One region of the Arthrobacter sp. 49Tsu3.1M3 genome, then DNA from elsewhere that is predicted to be linked to it. Evidence: riboswitches for the same ligand, from Rfam matches in the RefSeq annotation. Region 1 holds a riboswitch; the other holds the start of a gene.

What was found. Region 1 has a riboswitch for thiamine pyrophosphate ahead of B5X90_RS18730 (bifunctional hydroxymethylpyrimidine kinase/phosphomethylpyrimidine kinase). Riboswitches for the same ligand answer to the same signal wherever they lie in the genome.
Region 2: linked by a shared signal. The riboswitch ahead of thiC (phosphomethylpyrimidine synthase ThiC) and the one ahead of B5X90_RS18730 (bifunctional hydroxymethylpyrimidine kinase/phosphomethylpyrimidine kinase) in region 1 are both predicted to bind thiamine pyrophosphate.

What each region holds. Positions count from the first base shown of each region.
Region 1 is NZ_FUZD01000025.1:5,523-11,389, reverse strand. Features, by position in the region: gene obgE (GTPase ObgE) at 1-1,328, opposite strand, end outside; gene rpmA (50S ribosomal protein L27) at 1,446-1,709, opposite strand; gene rplU (50S ribosomal protein L21) at 1,771-2,079, opposite strand; gene B5X90_RS18730 (bifunctional hydroxymethylpyrimidine kinase/phosphomethylpyrimidine kinase) at 2,482-4,149, opposite strand; TPP riboswitch at 4,132-4,229, opposite strand; gene B5X90_RS18725 (Rne/Rng family ribonuclease) at 4,378-5,867, opposite strand, start outside.
Region 2 is NZ_FUZD01000010.1:1,811-7,677, reverse strand. Features, by position in the region: gene B5X90_RS12255 (glucose-6-phosphate dehydrogenase) at 1-253, opposite strand, end outside; gene ffh (signal recognition particle protein) at 406-1,995, shown strand; gene B5X90_RS12245 (alpha/beta fold hydrolase) at 2,067-2,801, shown strand; gene thiC (phosphomethylpyrimidine synthase ThiC) at 2,798-4,648, opposite strand; TPP riboswitch at 4,644-4,751, opposite strand; gene B5X90_RS12235 (GNAT family N-acetyltransferase) at 4,788-5,108, shown strand; gene B5X90_RS12230 (amidohydrolase family protein) at 5,112-5,867, shown strand, end outside.

The DNA of each region.
Region 1 (5,867 bases):
AAGACGACGCCGTCGTCCTCGCCGATGACCACCATGTCGCCCGGCTTGGCGCCTTGCTTGAACAGTTCATTTTCGACGCCGAGCTTGGCCAGGCGGTCGGCGAGGTAGCCGATGGCTTCCTCGTTGGTGAAGTCGGTCTGCTTGACCCAGCGCACGGGCTTGTCGCCGAGGACGCGGAAGAGCGGCTCGAGGTTCTTTTCCTCGCGGCGGATCGTGAAGCCGGTCTCGTTGACGGCGCGGGGGCGGAGCACGGGGGCGTGTACCTTCGGCGGGGTCGCGGCGACGGCGTCGCGGGCGGCCTTGACGATTTCGGCCATGGCGAAGCCGAGCTGGCGGAGACCTTCGTGGCTCGTCGCAGAGATTTCGAAGACCTTGTAGCCCCGGGATTCGAGCTCCGGGCGGACGAACTCGGCCATGTCCTTACCGTCGGGCAGGTCGACCTTGTTCAGGGCCACCAGGCGGGGGCGGTGGTTCAGCGGAACGACTTCGCCGTCGGACCCGCTGTAGCTCATGTCCACGGCGTACTTCTCCAGCTCGGCCTCGATGATGGCGAGGTCGGAGAGCGGATCGCGGTCCGATTCGAGGGTGCCGCAGTCCAGCACGTGCACCAGGGCGGCGCACCGCTCGACGTGGCGCAGGAAGTGGTGGCCCAGTCCCTTGCCCTCGCTGGCGCCCTCGATCAGGCCGGGGACGTCGGCAATGGTGAAGCGGACCTCACCGGCCTGGACGACGCCGAGGTTGGGGATGAGGGTGGTGAAGGGATAGTCCGCGATCTTCGGCCGGGCGGCGGACATGGCGGCGATCAGGCTGGACTTGCCGGCGGAGGGGAAGCCGACGAGGGCGATGTCCGCGATGGACTTCAGTTCCAGGACAACGTCGCTGGATTCGCCTTCGATGCCGAGCAGCGCGAAGCCGGGCGCGCGGCGCTTCTGGGAGGACAGGGAGGCGTTGCCGAGGCCGCCGATGCCGCCGGCGGCGGCGATGTATTCGTCGCCTTCGGCCACGAGGTCGGCGATGACTTCGCCGGACTTGGACTTCACCACGGTGCCGACCGGCACCGGAAGAATCAGGGTTTCGCCGTTTTTGCCGCCGCGCCAGTCGCCCATGCCGGGGCCGCCGTTGGTGGCGTGCCGGTGGGGCGCGTGGTGGTAGTCGAGCAGGGTGGTGGTCTGGGGGTCCACGCGCAGGATGACGTCGCCGCCGTTGCCGCCGTTGCCGCCGTCGGGACCGCCGAGGGGCTTGAACTTCTCGCGGTGGACGGAGACACAGCCGTGGCCGCCGGTACCGCCGGATACGTGCAGTACTACCCGGTCTACAAAGCTCGCCACGTGGATCTCCTCAGTGCTGTTCCCCGGACCCCCAAAGAGGCCCAAGATGATTGTAATGCGGTTAAAACACCGGTGGAGCGGACCTAATGGCCCGCCCCACCGATTTAGAACTTATTGTTACTCTGCAGCTGCAGCAGCCACGATGTTCACAACGCGGCGACCACGGCGGGTGCCGAACTCGACAGCACCGGGGGTCAGGGCGAACAGGGTGTCGTCCCCGCCGCGGCCTACGCCGGCGCCCGGGTGGAAGTGGGTGCCGCGCTGGCGGACGATGATCTCGCCTGCGGAAACTACCTGGCCACCGAAGCGCTTGACGCCGAGGTACTGGGCGTTGGAGTCACGACCGTTGCGAGTGGAACTCGCGCCTTTTTTATGTGCCATTTGAAATGCCTGCCTTCAAAAATTCTGGGGAATCTGCTGGAACCTGAACAGTAACGAAGAGTTACTTGATACCGGTGATCTTGACCTTGGTCAGTTCCTGACGGTGGCCCTGACGCTTCTTGTAACCGGTCTTGTTCTTGAACTTCTGGATGACGATCTTCGGACCACGGAGGTCTTCGAGGATCTCAGCCGTAACCGTTACCTTGGCCAGGTCCGCAGCAGCAGACGTGACTTTGTCACCGTCCACCAGGAGCAGTGCGGGCAACTCAAAGGTGCTGCCGGCTCCACCGGGGACGCGGTTCAGGGTAACGAAGTCTCCAACGGAAACCTTCTCTTGGCGGCCGCCTGCGCGGACAATCGCGTACACCACTGGGGAACTCACTTCTCTCGACGTTTATTACTAGATTTGCGTGCGGAACCAGGGGCCAAATTGTTTGGACCGGCTCACGCTGTGCCTCAACGCCGGTGGATTCCCCGGGGGAACCCATGAGCTATCCCCGGAACAAATCCATTTGGAATTCCAAGCGGACTGTTCTCAGGGTCATAACCCAAGTGTTGGCGTAAGCACCGAAGATCTAGAATACGCTAATTTTGCCTTCGGCCGCAAATGAGGCTGGTTCCGGCGGGTAGTCCGTGATAGGCGCCACAACGTCTTGATGCAAAGACCCTGCCAATGTTCTTGGCCGGGATCTTGACCATCTTGAGCTGTGCTGCCGCAACGACTTCCGGAACCGTGCCCCACCATCGTACCGGTAGTCCGGACCGGCTCGTGTCAGGCGTACAGCCGCGGCGCGTCGAAGAAGTCCACTTCGTAGCGCGATGACTGCCGGAAAGCCAGGGCCATTGCCTCCCGCTCGCTCTCCGATGCCCGCCTGGCCGCCGTGTCCGTGTACGCGATGGCCTGCCGGGTCGCGGCGGCGAAGGCCTCGTCGGCGTAGGTCCGCAGCCAGCTGGCGTAGGGGTGCTCCCCGGGGGCGCCGCCGGCCAGGAACTCCCGGTGCAGCGTGGAACCGACCTCGGCGTAGAGCCAGAAGCAGGGCAGCGCCGCCGCCACCAGGACGCCATAGCTACCGGAGACCGAGGCGGCCAGCAGGTGGTCCACGTACGCTTTCGTGACCGGGCCCAGGGTGGAGGCCGTGGGGCGGGTGCTGAGCCAGGAACGGTGCAGCTCGGATTCGACTTCCAGGCAGGTCTGCGCCGAACGGGCCCAGAACAGCTGCTCGGCCTCGGTGGGGGCAATCGCCGCGGCCCGGGCCAGGACCCGGGAGTAGCCGTTGAGGTAGATGGCGTCCTGGGCGAGGTAGTACGCGAACTCGTGCTCGGGCAAGGTGCCGTCAGCGAGTCCGCGGACGAAGTCCAGGGCGTAAATCGCCTCAAGATCGCCCGTGGCTCCTGCGCGCAGGGCTGCGGCGAACTCCCCCGCCGCCGGACCGTGCCCGGCCGGGCGGCGCTGGCCGCCTTTGAGGCCCTGCCCGCCGTGGAGGTGGTGGAAGTGGTGGACCGGGCCGTTGCCGGTGCCGACGTCCAGGGCCGAGGCTTCGCGGAGCGCGCCCAGCAGCCACGGCTTGACTTCCCGCAGCGCCGCTTCCCAGTTCCCCACCCGGGCCTGCACGGTGGCCATGGCCGAGGACAGGGAGCAGCCGGTGCCGTGACTGTTGCGCGTCGCGATCCGCTCCCCCGGCACCACCACCGTTTCCTGGCCGAGCAGGCCGCCGGTGTTGACCAGCGCATCCGGGCAGCCGGCGCCGGCGTCGTTGGTGTCGTTGGCGGGGCCGTTGCCGTCGGCGTCGTGGGCCTGCCCGTCCCCGGGCTCGCCGCCCTGGAGGTGTCCGCCCTTAACCAGGACGGTCGTGCCGGTCAGGGCGGCCAGCCGCTTGCCTTGCGCCAGGGCCTCGGACCAGTCGGCCGCGACGGGTTCCTTGAGCAGGATGGCGAGTTCGGCGAGGTTGGGCGTGATGAGGTCCGCCAGCGGCAGGAGGGCCTGCAGGGCGGCCTCGGCGGATTCCTGCAGCAGACGGTCACCGCTGGTGGCGACCATCACCGGGTCCAGGACCACGACGGCGGGGCGCACCTTTTCCAGCCAGCTGCGGACGGCGTCGATCACGGCGGCGTCACCGAGCATGCCGATCTTGACGGCGTCGATGCCGATGTCGTCGCTGATGGCGTCCAGCTGCGCTGTGAGGAACGCCGCCGGGGGAACGTGGACGGCGCGCACGCCCTGGGTGTTCTGCGCTGTCAGGGCGGTGATGGCGGCCATGCCGTAGCCGCCGTTGGCCGCGATGCTCTTCAGGTCGGCCTGGATTCCGGCCCCGCCGGAGGGATCGGAGCCGGCGATGGCCAGCACGCGGGGAATGCGCGGCGGCGCCGGCAGAGACTCGCTGTGCAGAAACTCGCTGGGCAGGAACTCGGACGGATTCGATCTCGCGGACAAGGCAGACATCCCTTCGCCGGTGCTAACCGGACAGGTTCAACGGGTCTGGATCTCAGCCGGCCCGATGCCCGGCACCCCGTGTCAGTGTTCCAGCCTAGCCGCTGCCACCATGCGGACCCGTTAACGCACGGGCGGGCCCGGGCCTGGGCGGACGTATGTTACGTCTGCCCGGACCCGGACCCGCAGCCCGACCAGTCGAAATAGCGACTGGTCGGGGACGTGGTCAGTCGCGGAGGACTACAGCTCCGACGCCGGCACGCCGACCCCGAGGATGATCGGCTCGTTGCCGGCCGGGATGGACGCGGGCTTGGCCGCAGCGGGAGCCTTGGCCTCGTGGACCGATCCGGCCGCGGCCGGCCGGGTTGCCTCGCGGTGCTCCACGGAGGTTTCGTTGGCAGCGCCCTGGGCGCGGCTGGCACTCCGGTTGCGGCGCCCGCGGCGGCCGCGCGTGGTGTCAGCCGTGCGTGACGCCGGCGCCTCGGCCGCGCGGACGGCCGACGGCGCCTCGGGCGCCGTCGCCTCCGGGGCGGCAACAGGCGCCGCCTGGCCGGCGGCCTGATCCTCGGCCTGCTTGCCGGCTTCGGCTTCGCCCAGGTTGGCGAAGGCCTCGGTCAGCAGGTCCAGGGTCAGGGCCGGTGACGGCGCGTCCTCCGCGTGCTCGACGAAGGGCAGCGCCACCTGCTCGCCGCCAAACGTCAGCACCGTTGCGGGGCGGCCGGCTGCCTCGTCGGCGGCCGCGAGCTGCGTGACGGCGTCGACGGCGGCCTGGCGGGCCCCGGCGTCGCTGGCTGCGGCTGCCTCCCCGTCGTGCAGGTGCGCGGCGTGCGCCGCGGCTGCGATGTTGGCCAGCGCGGCACGGGTGGCCTCGGCCTTGGCGTGGCGTTCGGCCTCAGTGGGTTCGGCGTGGACGGGTGCGGGTGCGGCCGGCGCGGTCTCCACGCCCTGGCCTCCCCTGCCGCGGCGACGGCTCTTGCGTTCCGGGCGGGCAGCAGGCTGCGCCTCGGTGCGCGGCACATAGTGCTCCGCGGCGACCGTGTTGGCGCGGCGGTGCTCCACCGGCTCGTCGTGGGTGACGATGCCGCGGCCCGCACACGTTTCGCACTGTTCGCCGAAGACTTCCAGCAGCCCGGTGCCCATCCGCTTGCGGGTCATCTGTACGAGGCCCAGCGAGGTCACCTCGGCCACCTGGTGCTTGGTCCGGTCCCGGCCCAGGCACTCCACCATGCGGCGCAGCACGAGGTCGCGGTTGGATTCGAGCACCATGTCGATGAAGTCGATCACGATGATGCCGCCAATATCGCGCAGGCGCAGCTGCCGGACGACTTCTTCGGCCGCTTCCAGGTTGTTCTTGGTGACGGTTTCCTCGAGGTTGCCGCCGGAGCCGGTGAATTTGCCGGTGTTGACGTCCACCACGGTCATGGCTTCGGTGCGGTCGATCACGAGCGAACCACCCGAGGGCAGGAAGACCTTCCGGTCCAGGGCCTTGTGGATCTGCTCGTCGATGCGCCAGGCCGCGAAGATGTCCGTGTCCTTGGTCCACTTCTCGAGCCGGCCCACGAGGTCAGGTGCGACGTAGGTGACGTAGGCCTCGATGGTGTCCCAGGCTTCCTCGCCGGAGACGATCAGCTTGGAGAAGTCCTCGTTGAAGACGTCCCGGACCACCTTGATGGTCAGGTCAGGTTCGCCGTAGAGCAGCTCGGGGGCCAGGATCTTGGTGGACGTCGACT
Region 2 (5,867 bases), on a different contig from region 1:
TCTCCTTGCGGATCCGCTTGAGCACCCGCTTGCCGTGGGCGTTGGCCTTGGAGTCCTCGTCCGCGAACGCCTCCTCGATCCGGCCAAGCCACTGCTCCGGCGTCCAAGGGTCCGATCCCGCTCCCGCCAGGGTGAGGCCGTCGGCGCGGCCCCGGGCCACCAGGCGGGCAAGTCCCGGTAACAGGAGCCTTCCGGTGAGATCGCCGGAAGCGCCCAGGATGAGCAGGGTTTTTACAGTTGTTTGGCTGGTCACCTACGCCAGCATGCCATCTTGAAGGCGCATCTTGGTACCCTAGATAGTCGAGTCCTGTTGTCGAGGCGGTTCGTCCAGGCGAATACCAGTCGCGACGCTGGCGTGCCGCACCGGCCGCCACCTGTAGATCCACTGAAAGAAGTGCACGGCGCGTGTTCAATTCACTCTCTGACCGGTTGACAGCAACCTTCAAGAATCTGCGTGGCAAGGGCCGCCTGACCGAGGCGGACGTTGACGCCACAGTCCGCGAGATCCGGCGTGCCCTCCTGGACGCCGATGTGGCTGTGCCCGTGGTCCGGGAGTTCACCGGCCGCGTACGCGAGCGTGCCCTCGGCGCCGAGGTCTCCGGGGCGCTGAACCCGAGCCAGCAGATCGTGAAGATCGTCAACGAGGAACTCGTCGAGATCCTCGGCGGCGAGACCCGCCGGATCCGCCTGGCCAAGACCGGACCCACCATCATCATGCTGGCCGGCCTCCAGGGCGCCGGCAAGACCACCCTGGCCGGCAAGCTGTCCAAGTGGCTCAAGTCCCAGGGCCACAGCCCGATGCTGGTGGCCTGCGACCTCCAGCGCCCCAATGCCGTCACCCAGCTGCAGGTGGTCGGCCAGCGCGCCGGCGTGCCCGTCTTCGCCCCGCACCCGGGCGCCACGTCCACCGAGCTGGACCACCCTGCCGGCGACCCCGTCGCCGTCGCCCGCGCCGGCGTCGAGGAAGCCAAGCGCACCCTCCACGACGTCGTAATCGTGGACACCGCCGGCCGTCTCGGCGTCGACGCCGACATGATGGAGCAGGCGCGCCAGATCCGCCGCGCGATCGTCCCGAACGAAGTCCTGTTCGTGATCGACTCCATGATCGGCCAGGACGCCGTCAACACGGCCCTGGCCTTCGACGAGGGCGTCAACTTCACCGGCATCGTGCTCTCCAAGCTCGACGGCGACGCCCGCGGCGGCGCCGCGCTCTCCGTCGCGTCGGTGACCGGCAAACCGGTCATGTTCGCCTCCACCGGCGAAGGCGTGGACGACTTCGAGCTCTTCCACCCGGACCGCATGGCCTCGCGCATCCTCGACATGGGTGACGTCCTCACCCTGATCGAGCAGGCCGAGAAGTCCTGGGACAAGGATGAAGCCGCCCGGATGGCGAAGAAGTTCGCCGACCAGGAAGACTTCACCCTCGATGACTTCCTCGCCCAGATGCAGCAGATCCGCAACATGGGCTCCATGAAGAAAATGCTCATGATGATGCCGGGTGCGCAGAACATCCGCCAGCAGCTGGAGCAGTTCGACGAGCGCGAGATCGACCGCGTCGAGGCCATTGTCCGCTCGATGACCCCGCACGAGCGCGTGGCTCCGAAGATCATCAACGGCTCCCGCCGGGCCCGCATCGCCCGCGGTTCCGGCGTGCACGTCTCCGAGGTCAACGGACTGCTGGAACGTTTTGCCCAGGCCCAGAAAATGATGAAGAAGATGGCCGCCGGCGGCGGCATGCCCGGCATGCCGGGCATGCCCGGCATGGGCGGCGGAGGCGGCGCCCGAAAGGGAGCCAAATCCGCGCCCAAGAAGAAGGCCCGCTCCGGCAACCCGGCCAAGGCGGCGCAGGAACTGCGCGACGCCGAGGCCCGGCGTGCTGCCGGCCCCAAGGCGCTGCCCACCGGCGCGTCGTTCGGCCAGCAGGGCGGCGACTTCGATCCGTCCCAGCTGAACCTGCCCAAGGGTTTCGACAAGTTCCTCGGCGGCAGCAAGTAGCCACAAGTGCTGACGGCCGCCGGCACTGTGTCGCCGACGGCATCAGCACTGAAGTGCCATAGGGTTAGACAATGTTCAAGCAGCGCGTAGTCTTCGTCCACGGGGACGGCAGCTTCGGCGCCGCCGCGTGGCCAAAACAGCACGGAATAGCGCTGGACTACGACGCCCTGTTCCTGCGGCGGCACGGGTTTGACGCCGTCGCGGAACCGCTCGAATCCAACTTCGCCGCCGACGCCGCCATCGTGCTCGCATCACTGGCAGACGACGGCCGCGGCGAGGCCGGCGGCCATGTGGTGGCCCATTCGCAGGGCGCGATCGCGGCGATGATGGCCGCCGTCGAACGGCCCGACCTCGTGCAGTCCCTGACCCTGGTGGAACCGGCCTGCCTGTCCCTGACCGCGGAGCTCCCGGCCACCGCCGCGCACCGGGCCCTCATGCAGCCGCTCTTCGACGTCCGGCACAACCTCAGCGACGACGACTTCCAGCGGGAGTTCATCCGCCGCGCATTCGCGGCGGACGCCCCCGGGGCCACGACGCCGGAGGCCCTCCGGGCTGCGCGCCGGCTCCGCCTGCAGGCGCCGCCGTGGGAAGCCCCGCTGCAGATCGTGCCGGGCGTGCCGACCCTGGTGCTGACCGGCGGCTGGGAACCTCTCTATGAGGAAATCGCCGGCTACCTGCGCGAGACCGGGGCCCTGCACCGCACGGCGCCGGGAGGGCACCGGCCCCAGGATTCAGCCGAAGGGGACCGGGCCATCCGCTCCTACATTGCCGAGGTCAGCCGGCGCCAGCACGCCCGGGCCTCCTAGGAGGCTGCGGGTCCTCCCACCGAGGGCTGCGGCAGGTAGACCTTGCCGCCCGCGGCGAGGAACTCGCTGCTCTTCGCCCGCATTCCGGCCGCCATCTCGGCACGGGCGGCCTGCGAATCCGCTGAACCGTATTCGTCCCGGATGTCCTGGCTGATCCGCATGGAGCAGAACTTCGGACCGCACATCGAGCAGAAGTGGGCTGTCTTGGCCGGCTCCGCGGGAAGCGTCTCATCATGGAAGGCCTCGGCCGTGACCGGGTCCAGGGACAGCGCGAACTGGTCCCGCCAGCGGAACTCGAACCTTGCCTTGGACAGGGCATCGTCGCGTTCGTGGGCGCCGGGGTGGCCCTTGGCGAGGTCGGCGGCATGGGCCGCGATCTTGTAAGTGATCACGCCCGTCTTCACGTCGTCCTTGTTCGGCAGCCCGAGGTGTTCCTTGGGCGTGACGTAGCAGAGCATGGCGGTGCCGTAGCGGGCGATCTCGGTTGCGCCGATCGCCGAGGTGATGTGGTCATAGCCCGGCGCGATGTCCGTTACGAGCGGCCCGAGCGTGTAAAACGGGGCGCCCTTGCAGAGTTCCTGCTGGCGCTCCACGTTTTCCCGGACGAGGTGGAAGGGCACATGCCCGGGGCCCTCCACCATGACCTGCACGTCGAAGGCCCAGGCCCGCTGCGTCAGCTCGGCCAGGGTGTCCAGTTCGGCGAACTGTGCCGCGTCGTTGGCGTCCGCCGTCGCGCCCGGCCGCAGCCCGTCGCCCAGGGAGAACGCGACGTCGTAGCGTGCGAAGACCTCGCACAGCTCATCGAAGTGGGTGTACAGGAAGTTCTCCCGGTGGTGCGCCAGGCACCAGCCGGCCATGATGGAACCGCCGCGGGACACGATGCCGGTGACCCGGTTGGCCGTCAGGGGCACATACCGCAGCAGCACGCCGGCGTGGATGGTCATGTAGTCCACGCCCTGCTCGCACTGTTCGATCACGGTGTCCCGGAAGATCTCCCAGGTCAGGGCGTTCGCCTCGCCGTTGACCTTCTCCAGCGCCTGGTAGATCGGGACCGTTCCGATGGGGACGGGGGAGTTGCGGATGATCCACTCGCGCGTGGTGTGGATGTCGTCCCCGGTGGAGAGGTCCATGACGGTGTCCGCGCCCCACTGCGTGGCCCACTGGAGTTTGTCGACTTCCTCGGCGATGGAGCTGGTCACGGCGGAGTTGCCGATATTGGCGTTGATTTTCACCAGGAACGCCTTGCCGATGATCATCGGCTCGGATTCGGGGTGGTTGACGTTGTTGGGAATGATCGCGCGGCCCGCGGCCACCTCGCTGCGCACCAGCTCCACATCGCAGTTCTCGCGCAGCGCGACGAACCGCATTTCCTGGGTGATGACACCGTCGCGGGCGTAGCGCATCTGCGTGACGGTCCTGCCCTCAACGGCCCGGCGCGGCACCGGCCGGCCGCCCCGCCACTCGGCCGACGCCGCACCGCGGCGCACCGCCGATTTGCCGTCGTCGAGCAGCTCCCGTTCCCGGCCGGCGTAGGGTTCGGTGTCCGCCCTGGCCTCAATCCAGGGGGTGCGGAACGGCTCCAGCCCGCGGACCGGATCGCTGCCCGGCCCGGCCGTGCGGTACACCCGGAACGGCGGGTTCCGGACACCGCCCGGGGAGGGTTCCAGGGCGATCTCGGTCACCGGCACGCGGATCCCGTGGTCCGGGTCCGTGCTGAAGGCCAGCGAGTGGGACTTCAGGGACTGTGTGGGGGCCGGAGGCTGGCTGGGGTCAGACACATGCTGGGCAGACCCAGCGGGTGCTGACTGATCGTGGGCAGGGCTGTGCTGTGTCACTTGGGTGTTCACGGAAATACTCACTTCCTTCGCCGGCATTACCCGGACAGGTTCAACGGTCGCAGGCTGCGTCAGCCCGATCTCAGCCCCTGCAGGGGCACCCGTGTGGTCGTAGACGAAGCTACCACGCACCTCCGGCCGGCGGTCGAGTGTGACGCGCACGGCGGACCGCGGTGACGAACTCGGCGGCCAGGCCCATCTGGAGCAACTCTCCGTGCAGCCGGACTTTGCCAGGCGGGGGATCGGACGGTCGCTGGTGGAGGCGGCCCTCGATGCGGCCCGAGGCCGCGGCTATTCATGGATGACGCTTTGCACTTTCGCAGGCGTCCCGTTCAACGCGCCGTTGTACGCGGGCTGCGGGTTCGAGGAAATCGCCCGGCCGGGGCCGGCGGTGGCAGCCCTGCGGATCCACGAAGCTCAGCTGGGGCTGGATGATCTGGGCCCGCGGATTGCCATGCGGATTAGGCTTTAGGCCATGACCAGCATTATCGAGTTCAGCGGGCCCATCCTCACGGCGGCGGACCAGGTCCGACACGGGTTGTGGTCGGTGGAAGGCCGGTTGACCTTTCGCCGGCCCGCGGCCGCGCCGGAGCTCGTGCTGGACGGCTGGGTCATGCCCGGCCTCGTGGACGCACACTGCCACATCGGCCTCGGCCCGGGCGGGGACGTTTCCGAGGACACCGCGGAATCCCAGGCCCTGGCGGACCGCAACGCCGGGACGCTGCTGATCCGCGATGCCGGCGCCGTCCACGACACCCGCTGGCTCCAGCAACGCGCGGACCTTCCCCGGATCATCCGCGCGGGCAGGCACCTCGCGAGGACCCGGCGCTACCTGCCGGGCCTCGCCGTCGAGGTCGAGCCGGAGGATCTCGTCGAGGCTGCGCGGAAGCAGGCCCGCGCGGGCGACGGCTGGGTCAAGCTCGTGGGGGACTGGATCGACCGTGACGCCGGCGATCTTGCCGCCAGCTTTCCCGCCCGGACGGTCAAGGACGCTGTCCGGGCCGCCCACGATGAGGGGGCCCGCGTCACCGCACACTGCTTCGCCGAAGACACCCTTGATGACATGCTCGACGCCGGGATCGACTGCATTGAACACGCCACCGGGCTATTGCCGCGGCACCTGCCGCGCTTCCTCGGACAGGGTGTTCCGATCGTGCCCACCCTGATCAACATCGCCACGTTCCCGGACATCGCGGCCCGGGCGGAGGCCAAGTTCCCCCGCTACGCAGCC